Regions from separate parts of the Psychrosphaera aquimarina genome, predicted to be linked through region 2. Evidence: predicted binding sites of a transcription regulator. Region 2 holds the regulator's gene; each other region holds the start of a gene.
What was found. The regulator LexA, encoded in region 2, represses DNA repair genes until DNA is damaged. The targets are predictions, from matches to a motif close to TACTGTATNNNNATACAGTA.

Region 1: ruvA (Holliday junction branch migration protein RuvA) is a predicted target of LexA. The motif match lies at 2,707-2,726, and genes of this name have one in related genera.
Region 3: RT723_RS10830 (LexA family protein) is a predicted target of LexA. The motif match lies at 3,269-3,288, and genes of this name have one in related genera.

What each region holds. Positions count from the first base shown of each region.
Region 1 is NZ_JAWCUA010000010.1:752,006-758,053, forward strand. It holds gene aspS (aspartate--tRNA ligase) at 1-1,491, shown strand, start outside; gene ruvC (crossover junction endodeoxyribonuclease RuvC) at 1,631-2,155, shown strand; gene RT723_RS15460 (hypothetical protein) at 2,172-2,594, opposite strand; gene ruvA (Holliday junction branch migration protein RuvA) at 2,753-3,361, shown strand; gene ruvB (Holliday junction branch migration DNA helicase RuvB) at 3,389-4,402, shown strand; gene ybgC (tol-pal system-associated acyl-CoA thioesterase) at 4,860-5,261, shown strand; gene tolQ (protein TolQ) at 5,251-5,934, shown strand; gene tolR (protein TolR) at 5,942-6,048, shown strand, end outside.
Region 2 is NZ_JAWCUA010000003.1:173,788-179,835, forward strand. It holds gene ctaD (cytochrome c oxidase subunit I) at 1-746, opposite strand, end outside; gene coxB (cytochrome c oxidase subunit II) at 759-1,823, opposite strand; gene lexA (transcriptional repressor LexA) at 2,189-2,806, opposite strand; gene plsB (glycerol-3-phosphate 1-O-acyltransferase PlsB) at 2,953-5,382, shown strand; gene RT723_RS03985 (hypothetical protein) at 5,428-5,871, shown strand; gene tesB (acyl-CoA thioesterase II) at 5,920-6,048, opposite strand, start outside.
Region 3 is NZ_JAWCUA010000007.1:954,412-960,459, forward strand. It holds gene acs (acetate--CoA ligase) at 1-1,145, shown strand, start outside; gene RT723_RS10820 (response regulator transcription factor) at 1,150-1,803, shown strand; gene RT723_RS10825 (transposase) at 2,039-3,052, opposite strand; gene RT723_RS10830 (LexA family protein) at 3,302-3,715, shown strand; gene RT723_RS10835 (Y-family DNA polymerase) at 3,703-4,959, shown strand; gene RT723_RS10840 (SOS response-associated peptidase family protein) at 5,006-5,734, shown strand; partial or broken gene RT723_RS10845 (PAS domain-containing hybrid sensor histidine kinase/response regulator) at 5,742-6,048, opposite strand, start outside.

The DNA.
Region 1 (6,048 bases), on a different contig from region 2:
ATTGAATTGTATGTAAAAGATTTAGAAATTCTAAACGCATCTGCTCCAGTACCTTTGGACTTCAACCAAGATAACTCTGAAGAACAACGTTTAAAATACCGTTATTTAGACTTACGTCGTCCAGTAATGAACGAGCGTTTACAGTTCCGTTCTAAAGTTACGAGTGCGGTAAGACGTTATATGGATGATCACGGCTTTTTGGATATTGAAACGCCAATACTAACTAAAGCAACGCCAGAAGGCGCACGTGATTATTTAGTACCTAGTCGTACGCACAAAGGTCAATTTTTTGCGTTACCGCAATCACCTCAGCTATTTAAGCAGCTATTAATGGTGGCGGGTTTTGACCGTTATTATCAAATTGTTAAATGTTTCCGTGATGAAGATTTACGTGCTGACCGTCAGCCTGAATTCACGCAAATAGATATTGAAACGACCTTTATGTCTGGCAAAGAAGTCATGGGCATGACTGAAGGCATGGTTAAGTCGGTATTTAAAGAATTGTTAGATGTTGACTTGGGTGAATTCCCGTCAATGACCTACTTAGAAGCAATGACGCGTTTTGGTTCTGATAAACCAGATTTACGTAACCCATTAGAATTAACCGACGTTGCTGATTTATTAAAAGACGTAGATTTTAAAGTATTTAGTGGTCCAGCTAACGATGAAAAAGGTCGTGTGGCGGTAATTAAAGTACCTACCGGCGCTTCTTTGTCTCGTAAACAAATTGATGACTATGCAGCATATGCTGGTAAATATGGCGCTAAAGGTTTAGCTTGGATCAAAGTAAATCAAGCTAACAATGGCCTTGAAGGTTTACAATCTCCAATCCTTAAATTCTTATCTGCAGATGTCGCGAAAGCTATTGTCGAAAGAACGGGCGCTCAAGATGGCGACATCTTATTGTTTGGTTCTGACACTTATAATGTGGTTACTGATTCATTAGGTGCATTACGTTTGAAACTAGGTGAAGATTTTGGCTTAGTTGAAGACAAATGGGCACCATTGTGGGTTGTTGACTTCCCAATGTTTGAAGAATTAGAAGGCGGTGCATTAACACCGCTTCATCACCCGTTTACGGCACCAAGTAATATGACTCCAGAAGAGTTAGCTGCTAACCCAGCAACGGCATTATCTGATGCTTATGACATGGTATTAAACGGTTGTGAGCTAGGTGGTGGTTCTGTTCGTATCCATAAACAAGATATGCAAGCCCAAGTATTTAAAATTTTAGGCATTAGCGATGAAGAAGCTGAAGAGAAATTTGGTTTCTTATTAGAAGCATTACAATATGGTGCTCCACCACATGCTGGTTTAGCATTTGGTTTAGACCGTATGCTTATGTTAATGGTTGGCGCAGAGTCAATCCGTGATGTTATGGCATTCCCTAAAACATCAACAGCGGCTTGTCCGTTAACATCAGCTCCAGGTTTTGCTAATCCTGCGGCATTAGAAGACTTAGGTATTAATGTAATTAAAAAAGCAGATTAACTGTTTAATTACATAATTAATTCAATTGGTATAATACAAAGCCAGTTATTTAGATATAACTGGCTTTGTTGTTTTTACACATGTGATAAGTTAATTTTGCAAAGGTTGCATATCAGTTCATGGCGAGTTTAAGGTAATAATGACAATAATTTTAGGTATCGATCCCGGCTCTCGAATTACAGGGTATGGGATTATTCAGCAGCAAGGTTCTAAATTTCATTACATTGGTAGTGGCTGTATTAGGACGCCGGATGCTGATTTGTCTATTAAACTGGATACGATTTTTGCAGGCGTATCAGAAATCATCAAACAATACACCCCTGACACTTTTGCCATTGAACAAGTGTTTATGGCGCATAATCCAGATTCAGCATTAAAGTTAGGTCAAGCTCGTGGTAGTGCGATCGTTGCCGCCACGCAAGGTAAGTTACCTGTGTTTGAATATTCTGCAAGGCAAATAAAACAAGCCGTTGTAGGCAGTGGTGCCGCGGATAAAAGCCAAGTCCAACATATGGTCCAGCAAATTCTTAAATTGGATGGTAAACCACAAGCGGATGCTGCAGATGCATTAGCTGTAGCGATTTGTCATGGTAATACTAATCAAAGTTTGATTAACATGGCAGGTGTTGCACGTAAAACGGTACGAGGGCGTTTACGAAGATAACAATAGATTCAGCGGCTTAATTGGGTTGATAACTTTTAAGGTACTCAGAAACAAACTGTTTTGCGTCTTCTAATTCATCAAACAACACATCGCTTAAAGGCTCTGTCACATTAATACTGTCCCTAAGCTTTTTTACTTGAGAAATGGCGATAGCTGATTTTAAAACATATGCAGATTTTACACAGCCTGCATTATGGAAGTTTTGGCCAACGATGAATAGCTCTTTTAACGCATCTGGCGTCGCGGCATCGGCTTGCTCTGAATAACTAACATATCCCCAATGTGGTGTTTTAATCTTAGTTAAAGCGACTTCGGAGGCTTTGATAAAGTAAGAGACTATTCCGCTGGAAATTGCCCCTTTAAACTGTGCGACCATAATATTATCTTCAATAGTGAGGCTAACACTTCCAAATTGGTTTTTATAAAAAAGCACAGACATGATTCTCACTAAATATAATATTTTGCAGCTAGATAACAACTTGATTAATTATACATCAAAAATAAACCGCGATAACTAAATCTTTTAGATTTACACTTTCAACTTCCCTGATAACTGGGTATATTTACAGTAATTGCGAATAAACAAAGATCAAACACATGATTGGACGATTAACCGGCGAAGTCGCTGAAAAACAAGCCCCTGATATACTGCTCGACGTAAACGGCGTTGGGTATGAAATTCAAATGCCATTAACTAGCTTTTATGAACTCCCCGATAAGGGCGGAAAAGCGACTATATACACGCATTTTGTGGTGCGTGAAGATGCACAGTTATTGTATGGATTTGCATCCAAACAAGAACGCAGTTTATTTAGATTATTAATCAAAGCAAATGGGGTAGGCCCTAAGTTGGGATTAACAATTTTGTCTGGCTTAACCGCCGAGCAATTTGTTACTTGTGTTGAACACGATGACGTGACCACGCTTGTTAAATTGCCTGGTGTTGGTAAAAAAACCGCAGAACGTTTGTTAATTGAAATGCGAGATCGGATCAAAGCGTTGGATGTTTCTCCTGAATTTATGCCAAAAATGTCAATGGAATCATCTTTATTAAAAAGTAGTCATTCAGAATTTGATGATGCAGTTTCTGCCTTAAGCTCATTAGGGTATAGTTCGCAACAAGCAAATAAAGCAGTAAAATCCGTTTATGTTGAAGGTGAAGACAGTGAAATGTTGATCCGTAAAGCACTTAAGAATATGTTGTGATGCAATTAACAGTAGTAAAGGTTTCTAATGATTGATGCAGATAGGTTAGTGGGTGCAGAAGCCGTTCGGGAAGATGAAGTCATTGACCGAGCCATTCGTCCTAAATTACTCGAGGATTATCAAGGTCAACCTCATGTGAAAGATCAAATGTCGATCTTTATAGAAGCCGCGACCAAACGCTCAGAAGCACTTGATCACTTGTTAATATTTGGACCTCCTGGTTTAGGTAAAACGACGTTAGCAAACATTGTGGCAAATGAATTAGGTGTGAGTATTAAAACCACCTCTGGACCAGTGTTAGAAAAAGCAGGTGATTTAGCAGCCTTGTTAACTAATTTAGATGAAAATGACGTTTTGTTTATTGATGAAATTCATCGTTTAAGTCCAGTTGTGGAAGAGATTTTATATCCTGCAATGGAAGACTATCAGCTAGATATCATGATAGGTGAAGGGCCTGCCGCACGTTCCATTAAATTAGACTTACCTCCTTTTACACTCATCGGTGCAACCACGCGAGCTGGCGCATTAACCTCTCCGTTAAGAGATAGGTTTGGTATTGTCCAACGATTAGAGTTTTATAAAATTGAAGACCTAGCAAACATCATCATGCGTTCGGCAAATGTACTTAATATGGAGATGTGCGAAGTGTCGGCGTTAGAAGTTGCTAAACGTGCTAGGGGAACTCCTCGTATTGCAAACCGTCTACTAAGGCGAGTAAGAGACTTTGCTGATGTAAAAAATGAGGGTGTGGTAACAGTAGAGATAGCTAAAGATGCACTTGAAATGGTCAATGTTGATAGCCAAGGTTTTGATTATATGGATAAAAAGTTATTACTTACCATGATTGAAAAATTTGATGGTGGACCGGTAGGATTAGATAACATTGCAGCCGCCATTGGAGAAGAACGTGACACCATTGAAGATGTAATAGAACCATATTTAATTCAACAAGGTTATTTACAACGTACACCAAGAGGCAGAATTGCATCACCTAGGGCTTATACTCATTTAGGTTTTGATTTACCAGACCGTGAAAGTTAAAGCGGTCTGAGTGTGTAAACACTGTTTAAGCTTAAGTTTGAGGCAAAAAAAAACCCATTCAATAAGAATGGGTCAAAAGGAATAAATTCCAGGGAACATGAATAGAAGAAGTTACATAAATTAGTTACTTCGATTCTGAGTGGCTAGGCCGCCTCAGAAGATGCGAGCATTATAGAGACTAGAGTAAATACTTCAAACTAGAAAAATTGTTTTTTTGCATTATAAAAACTAATGTCAAATTGAGTGGGTTGTTCTGTATAAGCAATGTATAAAGTAAAAAAATAAATTGTAGGCCTTTATTAATAGTGTGTTGAATTATTTGTTTAAATATTAAACGCGTTAGTAATACTAATAACAATTATATTTTTTAATAATGGTATTTACATCGAATGGATATTCAAAAATCAAAGTGTTTAACGGATATTTATGCATAAAATATTACTAAGTAGGAGTTAGGTTGGGCTTTCAATTTCCGATACGAGTGTATTACGAAGACACAGATGCTGGCGGTATTGTCTATCACGCCAATTATTTAAATTTCTGTGAAAGAGCGCGTACTGAATATTTACGGTATTTAGGTATTGAACAAGATAGATATCTTAAGCAGAATATAGCCTTTGTGGTCAAGACGATGGAAATTGACTTTCGTCACGCTGCAAGATTTAATGAAATGCTTACTGTTGAAACCAATATTGTCCGGCTAAAACGAGCAAGTGTTGAGTTTTTACAACAAGTGATAAATGAAAATGAGCAACTTGTTTTTGTCGCAAAAGTACAAGTTGCATGTATTAATTCTTCGGTTATGAAGCCTATGGCAATACCGGCAGATATTTTAGAGGTTTTACAAAGTGCAAGCTGATATAAGTTTTTTTGGATTGTTTTGGGAAGCAAGTTTTATTGTAAAGCTGGTGATGTTAACTTTATTAGGTTTATCTATCGCATCATGGGCTTTAATTTTTCAACGTAGAAATGTATTGGCAAACGCAGAAAAACAGTCTAAAGAATTTGAACAACGTTTTTGGTCAGGTGTTGATTTAGGCCGTTTGTATAGTGAAATTACCGCTAAAGCTAGTTCCACTGGTTTAGAGTCCCTATTTAAAGATGGATTTAAAGAGTTTGCACGCTTAAAGAAAAATAGCGTTGGTGGCGTTCAGGTTTATATGGAAGGCACACACAGAGCTATGCGTGTTCGCCTTTCAAAAGAAACCGAATCCCTTGAGAGTCATTTGAGTTTCTTGGCTACCGTAGGATCAATTAGCCCGTATATTGGTTTGTTTGGTACCGTTTGGGGGATCATGAATGCGTTTTTAGCATTAGGTCAAGTTCAACAAGCAACATTGAGTATGGTTGCACCAGGTATCGCTGAAGCTTTAATCGCGACGGCTATGGGACTATTTGCAGCTATACCATCAGTACTAGCTTATAACAGCTTTGCTCGTCGAGTTGAAATGTTAGAAACTAATTACATCAACTTTATCGAAGAATTCTCCAACCTTCTACATAGAGAAGTTACAGCAAACGTTGCGGTATAAATAAATTATGCAAATTATTCGAACTAAACGTAAACCTGTGGCCGAAATAAATGTTGTGCCATATATTGATGTTATGTTGGTGTTGTTGATCATATTTATGGTGACAGCACCATT
Region 2 (6,048 bases):
TGGAACATAACCGGATCACCACCACCTGCCGCACTAAAAAATGAGGTTAGGAAGTATTTATCCGTCAGTACCATAGTGACAGCACCAGCAAGAACAGGCATAACGGCAATTAATAAAAAGGCAGTGATTAACCAAGTCCACACAAACAACGGCATTTTCATGAATGTCATGCCTGGCGCTCTAAGGTTGAAGATAGTTACAATGACATTAATCGCCCCCATGATGGAGGATATCCCCATAATATGAACTGAGAATACAAACAAGGCGGTACTGTCATTACTGTATGTTGTTGATAATGGTGCATAGAAAGTCCAACCAAAGTTAGGTCCACCTCCTTCCATAAACAAAGACATTAACAGAATTAAAAATGCGAACGGCAGTATCCAAAAGCTCCAGTTATTCATTCTAGGCAATGCCATATCTGGCGCACCTATCATCATTGGAACCATCCAGTTGGCTAAACCAACAAAAGCTGGCATAACCGCACCGAATACCATGATCAAACCATGTACGGTTGTCATTTGGTTAAAGAAGTCAGGTTCAACTATTTGCAATCCAGGTTGAAACAATTCCGCCCTGATTACCATAGCCATACCACCACCAATGAAGAACATCAGTAGTGAGAATAATAGATATAATGAACCTATGTCTTTATGATTCGTTGTTAATAACCAACGCATAATGCCTGAAGGTGCACCGTGATGTTCCTCGGCATGGTTATCAGCGTTTAAATTTGTTGTACTCATAACGTGCTCCTCCTATTTACCGGCCAGAAATTCATTAATCGCTGCAGCTTGCACTGCATCACCTGTATTGTTACCCCAAGCATTACGCTCGTAAGTCACAATTGCCGCTAAATCTTTAAGACCAAGCTGTTTTCCATACCCTTGCATTGCGGTTCCAGCACGGCCGTTAACAACAATATCAATATGCTGTTTGACATCACCCAGTGCAATTGCACTGTCTTTTAAAGCTGGGAATACGCCAGGAATACCTTGGCCATTGGCTTGATGACACGCTGCACAATTAGCCATATAAGCTTTTTCACCTAAGGTCATTAACTCTTCCATCGACATGTTCATTGCCAATAGTTTTTGCTCTTCTTCTTTCGCTTGTTTCGCAATAGCCGTTTGTTCTGCCATCCACTTTTTGAACTCAGCAGGTTCCTTTGCAATAACAACGATTGGCATAAAACCATGATCTTTACCGCATAACTCGGCACATTGACCACGGTAGATACCCGGCTCATTCACACGAGTCCATGCTTCATTGATGAAACCAGGGTTTGCATCTTTTTTAATGGCAAACTCAGGTACCCACCACGAATGAATAACATCATCGGAGGTAATTAAAAATCTAACCTTTTGGCCTGTTGGGATCACTAACGGTCTATCTACCTCTAAAAGGTAGTTAGCCGATTTTGCTCGTTCGTTTCTGATTTCAGCTTGAGGCGTAGCGAGGAGACTGTAATAGTCCAATTCATGTTCAAAATATCGATAGTGCCACTTCCACTGAGAGCCCGTAACTTGCACGGTCAGATCAGCATCTGAAGTATCTTCCATTTCTATTAAGGTTTTTGTAGCGGGAAATGCCATCGCTATCAAAATGACAAATGGAATGGCCGTCCAGAGTATCTCCACTTTGGTACTTTCGTGGAAATTTGCAGGTTTCACCCCTTTGGACTTTCTATGATGGATTATGGACCAGAACATGATCCCGAAAACGACAATACCAATAACGCAGCAGATATAGAAAATGATCATGTGCAAATCGTAAACACTTGCACTGATATCCGTTACGCCTTTGGTCATATTAAGACGCATCTCATCCGCAACAGCATTATTCGCAAATACTGCAGCTGGAATTAACCAACTTGATTGCTTAGCAGTCACTAAACACCCTCCCTATTTAAAACATTAAGAAGAGGATGTCTGTACAACCCACACCAGCATATAAACCAATTATTAATCGGTTTATATCTATCCCCAAAAAATGTTTGTTTTTATTATTTTTATATCAGTCTATGTAGCTGACTTATGTTGATATTTTGTTTGTATTATTTTTGTTCAACCAGTCTAACCTATACCCTTTATTTCAATTGTGCAAATAATCACCGGACAAAAAGACATAAAAAAACCCACTTGATTATTTTTTAACCAAGCGGGTTTTATCTATATTTATTAAGCGATTACATTAATGAGCTGTTTCTAATTACACCAACGGCCAAACCTTCAATTGCAAAGTCCTGATAGTTTAAATCTACTTTGATTGGTTCGAACTCTTTATTTTCTGCGTGTAAGATAACTTGGCTACCATTTCTTTCTAAACGTTTTACCGTCACATCTTCTTCAACTCTTGCCACTATCACTTGACCATCACGTGCGGTTTGAGTCTTATGAACCGCTAATAAGTCTCCATCCATGATGCCAATATCGCGCATACTTTCACCTTCAACCATCAGTAAAAAATCAGCCGATGGACTGAACATCATAGGATCTAGATTCACGTGTGATTCAACATGCTCCATCGCTAATATAGGAGAACCGGCCGCAACTTTACCAACAACGGGAATTCCTGCTTCTATATTTGAAATATCTTCAGTTAACCGAATACCACGTGACGTGCCTGCAAGGATCTCAATATATCCTTTCTTAGCTAACGCTTTCAGATGATCTTCCGCGGCATTAGCAGAGCGAAAACCTAAACGTTTAGCAATTTCTGCTCGAGTTGGAGGCATGCCAGTTGAAACTATCGCTTGTTTAATTAACTCAAGAATTTGAGCTTGACGATCGGTTAGTGGACGCATAATCTGGTTTTCCATACAGTGATAATGACTGTTAGTATATACAGCAAATTTAAAACTGCAAATTTAACTTAAATGTTAGTTCGGGTTTACAAAACAATTTGTTAAAATTACTGACTGAATTTTATATTTTCTCGAGATTGAACGTAATGGCTTATATTTCTTACCTTTTTTATTGGATCACGCGTCCGTTTATTAAAGTAAATATCGTATCTGACAGTGATTTATCAGTAGATCTCACCAAACCCATCAAATATGTATTAGTCACTGACTCGTTTGCTGACAAATTAGCGCTTGAACAAGCATGCCGAAATCAAGGGTTACCTAGTCCATTTAAAACGCTGAAAGTGGGTGAATATTCGCTTGCCAGAACCATAGGCGTAAAACATGTAAAATCGTTTTTTAATACGGCTGAAAAACACGACGCTAAGATGTTAAAACATAGCCAAGTATTATTAACTCAAGTTGCCAGTAGCCAACAAGATGTGCAATTTGTACCAGTCATGATCTGCTGGGGCCGTGCTCCCGGTGTTGAAAAAACCAAAGAAAATACAAAAATTGGCATTAAAGACTTAATCGCAGAAAACCTACAAGCTAGCTGGATTAGAAAACTGATCATTGTTTTATTTTCTGGTCGCAGTAATTTCATTCGCATTTCCAAACCTGTTTCATTGATTGAAATGGTCAACAAACACGGTACATCTGAAGCGGCAGCTCATAAGTTAATCCGTGTTGCGCGAATTCATTTTGAACGCCAACGTATTGTTGCAACAGGACCTAAGATAATGGCACGTACCGCCATGTTTAATAGCTTGTTGGCTAGCCCATCACTAAAAAAAGCATTACAAGAAGAGATGAACGCCAAAGACATCTCTATGGAGCAAGCCAAAAAGAATGCCATTAAGCTATTAGATGAGATTGCCGGAGATTACCGAGAATCTTATATCCGCTTTGGCGCACGTTTATTAACCTGGTTATGGAACAAAATTTATAACGGTATTCGTGTCCATAACGCTGACAATTTGAGAGAGTTAGCACAAAAAGGTCATGAAATTGTTTACGTACCTTGCCACCGAAGCCACATGGATTACTTATTACTAACCTATGTCATATATAAAGAAGGGTTAGTGCCACCACATATTGCCGCTGGTATAAATTTAAACTTCTGGCCTGCCGGTCCTATGTTTAGAAAAGCCGGTGCATTCTTCTTACGCCGAAGTTTTAAAGGCAACAAATTATACTCTGCTGTTTTTCGTGAGTATTTAAGTCAGTTGTTCATAAAAGGTTATCCGGTTAAATATTATACCGAAGGGGGACGTTCACGTACCGGCCGTTTATTAAGTCCAAAAACGGGCATGTTAGCCATGACTATTCAGGCGATGTTACGTGGCGTAGACCGACCTATTACTTTAGTTCCTGTGTACATTGGCTATGAACATGTAATGGAAGTAAATACTTACCTAAAAGAATTACAAGGCCAGAACAAAGAAAGTGAATCCATTTTTGGAATATTTAAAGCCCTTAAAAATCTTAAAAATTATGGCCATGGCGATGTGAATTTTGGCGAGCCAATCAGCTTAAATGACATCCTGAATGACAAAGCACCTGAATGGCGCGAGTTAATTAATCCAGTTGATGTTGTGAAACCAACTTGGTTAACCCCGGTTGTAAACCACACCGCTAATACCATAATGAGCTCAATTAATGACGCTGCGGTATTGAATACGGTGAACCTATGTGCCCTTACCTTGTTAACTTCTGATAGTCACGCTTTACCACGAGCCGAAATGCAAAAGCTGTTAACTTTTTATATGCAGTTAAATCATCAAGTACCTTATGCTAGCAATATCAAAGTACCAACCCAAACCGCTGATGAAATAATTGAAGAGGCTATCCTACTTGAAAAGGTAGAAGCTGAAAGTGACGAATACGGCACTATCATCAAATTGGATGACAAAAATGCAATTTTAATGAGCTACTACCGTAACAATGTGGTTCATTTATTTGCTATTCCAGCGATTATTGCTGGAGTTATCGTTAACTCAAATAACACCACAAAAGAGTTGATACTGGCTAAAGTTAATCATTTATTACCTTTGTTAAAAAATGAATTATTTATCACTATCACTAACGTAGATGAATATTGTGGACAAGTGATCGACTTTTTCATTCAACAAGAATTAGCTCAAGATACAAATGGCTCTTTATCAGTAACCGCTAAAAACTCCATGGCTTATTTACAACTAAATTTATTAGCTAAAATAATGAAAGATACGTTACAACGTTATGCTCTTGGTTTTATTCGTATAGAACAGGTTGAAGGTATTCAACGCAGTGAATTAGAAAGCGACTGCCAAAAACTGGCGGGGCGTTTATTAAAATTACACGATATTAAAGCACCAGAATATTTCGATAAAAAAGTGATATCAAACTTTGTGACTTGTCTACGTGAACAACAATATGTAAGCGTTGATGAGGCGGGGTTAATGCACTTAACTACCTCTGGTAAGGCGACCTCAGATACTATTAACTCCTTGTTAAGCGCTGAACTATTGCAATCGTTAAACTCATTAGGCTAGCGCTTAGCGCTCTTTATATTCAAGATAACAAAAGGCAAACAGATAATGAAAAACGTTTTTATATTTAGTTTATTTTTTATGCCGTTAAATTCGTTTGCCAATCCCGTGACTAAACCAATCACTAATCTGTTTGATGCGATGAGGAGTCACGATGGTGCTAAACTGCTAGAACAATTTACGGCAAGTGCTTTACTGCAAAGAGCAAAAAGTGATGGTTCTATTGAGAATAGTGATATCCAACAATTTGCCAACAGCATTAACAGCAGCGAACGTTATTTAGATGAGCATTTATTAGATATTCAAGTGCAAATTCAAGACAATCTCGCCAGTGTTTGGACGCCTTACGCCTTTTACTTAGATAACAAATTAAGTCACTGTGGAGTAAATAGCTTTCAATTAGTGCTGCAGAATAATGAATGGAAAATACATTATTTAATAGATAACTCACATCCGGGCGATTGTGAGGGCTTCATCAAAAAATATAAATAACCACCAGCCAATATGAAGCATCGACTGGCGGTTATCCTTTAAATAATACTATTTTTTGCGAGGGAATTTTTCATGATCACGAATAACACCTTCTTGCATCGCAGATGCGATTAACTCACCATTTTGATTAAAAAACTCACCGCGTACTAAGCCTCGACCACTACTCGCGCTGGTACT
Region 3 (6,048 bases), on a different contig from region 2:
CTGGTCAGCCAAAAGGGTTAGTGCATACTACTGGCGGTTATTTAGTTTATGCATCACTGACTCACCAAATGATTTTTGATTACAAACCAGGTGAAGTGTATTGGTGTGCCGCCGATGTTGGTTGGGTTACAGGGCATACATATATTGTTTACGGCCCTCTTGCGAATAGAGCAACAACCCTTATGTTTGAAGGGGTTCCAACCTACCCTGACGAACGACGTATTGGTCAAATCATTGATAACCATAAAGTAAATATTTTATACACCGCCCCTACCGCAATACGTGCCTTGATGGCAAAAGGGAACTTAGCGGCTCAAGATTCACACCGTGATACTTTGCGTATTTTGGGCAGCGTCGGCGAGCCGATTAATCCTGAAGCTTGGCATTGGTATAACGATGTGGTTGGTAAGTCTAAATGTGAAATTATCGATACTTGGTGGCAAACCGAAACCGGTGGCGCCATGATCACTCCACTTGCGGGCACAACAAAATTAAAACCAGGATCGGCAACCTTCCCATTTTTCGGTATTCAACCCGCCTTAGTCGATGCTGAAGGTAATGAACTTGAAGGTGAAAACGAAGGTAACTTAATCATTAAAGATTCTTGGCCAGGACAAGCCAGAACTATATATGGTGATCATAAACGCTTTGAAGAAACCTATTTTTCTGCTTATGAAAATGTCTATTTCACCGGTGATGGTTGTAAACGCGACAATGATGGTTATTATTGGATAACAGGTCGTGTTGATGATGTACTTAATGTTTCAGGCCACCGACTAGGCACAGCTGAAATTGAAAGTTCACTAGTGGCACACGAAAAAATCGCAGAAGCAGCTGTTGTTGGTTATCCTCATGACATTAAAGGTCAGGGTATCTACGTATACATAACGCCAATATCTGGAACAGAAGTAACGGAAGACTTAACCAAAGCAATACGTGAATGGGTTCGCCATGATCTCAGCCCAATTGCAACGCCAGATATGATCCAATGGACTAATGGTTTACCAAAAACCAGAAGTGGCAAAATTATGCGCCGGATATTACGAAAAATCGCAGCAAATGATTATGCTCAATTAGGAGATACATCTACTTTAGCCGATCCAAGTGTGGTGGATACCATCATCGAGAATCGACTAAATCGATGAAAATATGGCTAACTTTTTAATAGCAGATGACCATCCATTATTTCGTGAGGCGCTAATTGGCGCCTTACGAACTCAATTTTCTGAATTGAGTATCGTTGAATCAGACTCCCTTGAGTCAACTATCCAACAAATAGAAAATCACGACGATTTAGATTTAGTATTACTCGATTTACACATGCCTGGTAGCGGTGATTTATATGGCATAATTCGAATTAGAGAAGACTATCCGGAATTACCTGTTGCGGTAATTTCTGGTTCAGATCAACTTGATATTATTTCAAAAGTCATGGGGTTTGGTGCGATGGGATTTATTTCGAAATCCTCATCTTCGGTGCAAATAGCCCAAGCGATCAACAATATTTTAGAAGGTGATACTTGGCTTCCACCAGGAATTGCTCATCAAATTCAGGCCTTATCTAGCGATGATCTCGACTTAGCTAACCGTGTTGCACAACTAACACCACAACAATACCGAGTGTTGTACTTATTACACGAAGGTTTGTTAAACAAACAAATCGCATACGAATTAAATGTTACAGAAGCAACGATTAAAGCGCATATAACCGCAATATTCCGTAAATTACGTATAAATAATAGAACACAAGCGGTACTGTTAGCTGAAAAGTTACAATTAGAACCAAGTGTATCTAGTAACTAAATCAGAAGGCTCAAATTAACAGAGACACCCACTTTAATTTCAAATTCAAGCATGTGTTTACCCAAATGGTGTAATCGCTTTTGTATTTCTATGACATCCTGGATTTTAAGCTTTATCGTCTACTTGAATTTAGAATTTTGAGTAACTTTTAACGCTCGTCCTAAATGGTAGGTGTTAAGTTATCTCAGAGTGTTCTGATAAGGTGTTATTCCTGATATGTTTTAAGTATAAAGGTTTAAGACAACAACCTTTGACAGCTTGATACATTTGGCCGTCGTTTTAGTTGTTGGCTCTCACAAAAGTGTTGTAATGCATCCTCATGTCCTACCGCCCCATGGAATACTTTGGTGAACTTCTTCGTGATGGTAAGCCAGTTCTCTGGCCTTATGTTTAAACGCGTTACTAAGGCGGGAAGTTGTTTGTCTATATGCCCTGCTTTATCTTCTCTTATGCACCGTCCCGTTGTTTCTATGAGTTCGATGTATTCACTTAATTCAAATGGCAATATGTTTGGTATATCGATTTGAGGGTTACAACTAAAGGGCATTAATTTATTTGGTTGTTGATTATGAATTGCCTGTTTGATGCGTTCTTGTATGCTTGTGAAATCCGATGTTTCCGGCGTGGTTGCGGCTTTTGCTCTGATTGGGTTTAAATCAACATAAGCCATACATGCGAGTAATGCGGTTTCATCCAGTAGAGCTTGGCATTTAAAGCGCCCTTCCCAGAAACGGCCTGTGCAGCTATCTTCTTTATTGGCTTGTCTCGCGATGCCTTCATTTAATACTCGCATAAACCAACTGATATCCATTAGCCGTTGCCTATACACTTGTGCCGTTTGCTCTATGGTTAATAGCTCAGATTTGGTGAGCTGGGTTAAAGTGTTATGACTTAACTCGTCTGAATTTAGTTGACATTGAGATAGGTATTGTTGTGTTAACAATGTGCCTTTAAACAGTTTATGCCAACGCCTGAGTACTTCATCGGTCGTCCAATGGCATGTAACTTGGTTGTTGATGTGCAACACAAGATGTGTGTGGTTACTCATAATCGCATAGGCACAAACTTCAATAGCAAAGACTTGTGTGAGTTGTTCAATTTTATCTTTTACCCATTGCCTTCTGTGCTCATAAGATTGATGAGTTAATTTATCTTCACCGCATAAAAATGCCCTACGGACACAACGAGATATACAATGATAATAAGGCGTATCCTCTAAGCTTATTTGGCTTTTTCTTGGTTTAGGCACTGTAACCTCTTAAATACCATGTATCGATATAGGTACAGAGAATATAGCCTAGTTTCTATAACTGTCAAATTGAGTGGGTGTCTCTGTTATTTTACTGTAACCTCTAAAATATCATGTATCGATATAGGTACAAGGAATGTAGCCTAGTTTCTATGACTGTCAAATTTGAGTGGGTGTCTCTGTTATTTTCTTATCCATAAATTGTAACTTATATTATACTGTATGTATGAACAGTTCTATGAGTTAAAAATGAAAGTCATCCCCATTTATGCAGAAGCAGGAATATCCGGATTCGAATCTCCAGCAGCTGAATACACAGAACTTAGCTTATCCCTAGATGAGTTACTGATCACACACCCTAACGCTACCTTTATCGGTGTGGCAAATGGCGACTCTATGCAAGGCGTTGGTATTTTTGATGGTGATTTATTAATTGTTGATAGATCAGAGACTACCACTCAAGGTGATATTGTTGTTGCCAATTACAACGGTAACTTTGTTTGTAAAATCATTGATAAACAACGAAAACAGCTTTTATCAGCTTCAGCAAAACATCGTCCTGTTTCCATATCCGATGCGGATGAATTTCAAATCGAAGGTGTAGTCACCCGCTCTGTCAGGTTACATCGTAAAAGCCGAGAGTTATTATCTTGTTTGCTTTAGTTGATGCTGTTGCTTTCTACGCGAGCGCGGAAAAGGTGTTTGATCCAAGTATACGAAAACGCCCAGTTGTTGTATTAACCAACAACGACGGCTGTGTATGTGCCGTGAGCCCAGAAGCAAGAAAACTGAATGTGCCTAAATTTGAACCTTACTTCAAATTACGAAATTTTTTACAACAACATCAGGTTGTAATTCGTTCTTCAAACTATGAATTATACGCCGATTTAAGCAGTCGAATGATGAGTGTAATTGGTCGTTTCTGTGACAACCAATACATATATTCTATTGATGAAAGCTTTCTACAGTTTACAGGATTTCAATCCATCATTAATGATTGGTACGCTTATGGTCAAGAGATTAGATTAGCAGTTTGGCGCGAAACCAAACTGCCTGTTGGTGTCGGGTTTGGTATTACGCCAACATTATCAAAAGCCGCCAATCACGCCGCTAAAAAGTTAGCGGGTTATAATGGGGTTGCCGTTATTGACGATGACCACTCTGCCAATGAAATACTTGCCAAAATGAGCGTAACCGATGTGTGGGGAATTGGTGGCCGACTCGGTAAAAAGCTCAACATGATGCATATTCATACCGCGTTAGATTTAAAAAAACAAAACCCTAAACACATGCGTAAACAGTTTTCCGTGGTGGTTGAACGCACCGTTGAGGAATTAAATGGGCAAGTCTGTTTATCGTGGGATGACGTTAAGCAGGCAAAACAAGAAATATTCAGTACAAGAAGTTTTGGTGAACGAGTCACGAACATTCACGACTTAAAAGCCGCGCTTTCCACTCATTGCTCTATTGTTGCTAAAAAGCTGAGGCAACAAGGTTCAATGACTAAACGTTTGGTCGTATTTGCCCATAGCTCACAACACGAAGGCAACTTTTATAAACGCAGCTTTTTATACGACTTTCCAGTACCAACCAGTGACTCTAGAGTATTAGCCAATGCGGTTAATGAAATATTGCCTCATATCTTTGCCCCAGGTGTGCGTTTTTATAAAGCAGGGATAGGGGCCATTGAACTGGTTTCTGAACAATATATGCAAGGGGATTTATTTAGCCCAACTTTAGATAACAAAAAGTTAATGGGGAGTATAGATTCAATCAACAAAATGTTTGGTAAAGGCACAATTAAATTAGCCAGCGAACAACAAACCAAAACATGGGAAATGAAACGTGCCTTTTTAAGTCCAAGATACACTACTCGCTGGAGCGATATTCCCAAAATTCAGTGCTAAAGTATGCAATGACATGCTAATGATAAAACAGAAAAGAGAATAAAATATGTGCGGTCGATTAAACCTTAATTACTCAAATGGATTAGAAAAGTTATACCAGCAACTTAATATTAATTTTTACGCTGCACCTGTGATTAACCAACGTTTTGTAAGAGCAACCGATCAAGTCTCCATAGTGCATGAAACGGTAAAAGATGGAACAAGACAAAGGTGTGCAGAAAGTGCCACATGGTGGTTATTGCTGGATAAAACTGATACCGGGTTTAAGCCGTCCAAATACACGTCTTTTAATACCCGATACGACAAACTAAATACCCCAAGAACTGCAGGTTTTATACCTTTTAGAGAAAGTCGTTGCATCATTCCAGCAACCGGTTTTGGTGAAACCGAATTTGTTAATAAAAAACCAATACATTATTACGACATGACCGCAATGGAAGGTGAAGCAATCGCTTTTGGTGGTTTATACCGAACATGGACTCACCCACAAACAGGACAAACAACAACCTCCTGTTCAGTCATTACACTTCCGCCGCATGACAATCTTAAACATATACACTCAAAGGCGATGCCTCTGATCTTGCCGCAAAATGACAATACTATAGACCTGTGGTTGGATAGCTCGTTCAGTAATGTAGAGGTATTTAATGACTTATTAACCCCCAAACTTCCTCAGTCGTTAGTAGCGCAACAAATCGACAAACCAAGTTTATATAAGGGTATATCGAGTCAGCAATTAATCCACCAAGACACAACTCTTAGTTACCACTTATGACTCAGTCCTACCTTTGTACTAAACTCTTTAACCAAGATTTAAGCGCGGCCGGCTTTAATGGTTTTGGCATATAACGTACGTCTAAACCTTTGCATGTTTCTTTTAGACTTTCTTCTTTCACCGCAGTGATCAGTGCCGCAGGAATATCCAATTGCCAATGCAAACGCATTTGTTGGATAAGATCTAATCCCGATGTTGTCGACGGTTCAAGTTGGTAATCAATCAGTAACACGTCTGGGCGAACACAATCCGGTAATTGTAAATATTCACTCAATTGCTCAACACTAGAAAAACATAAACATTGGCAGTTCCAT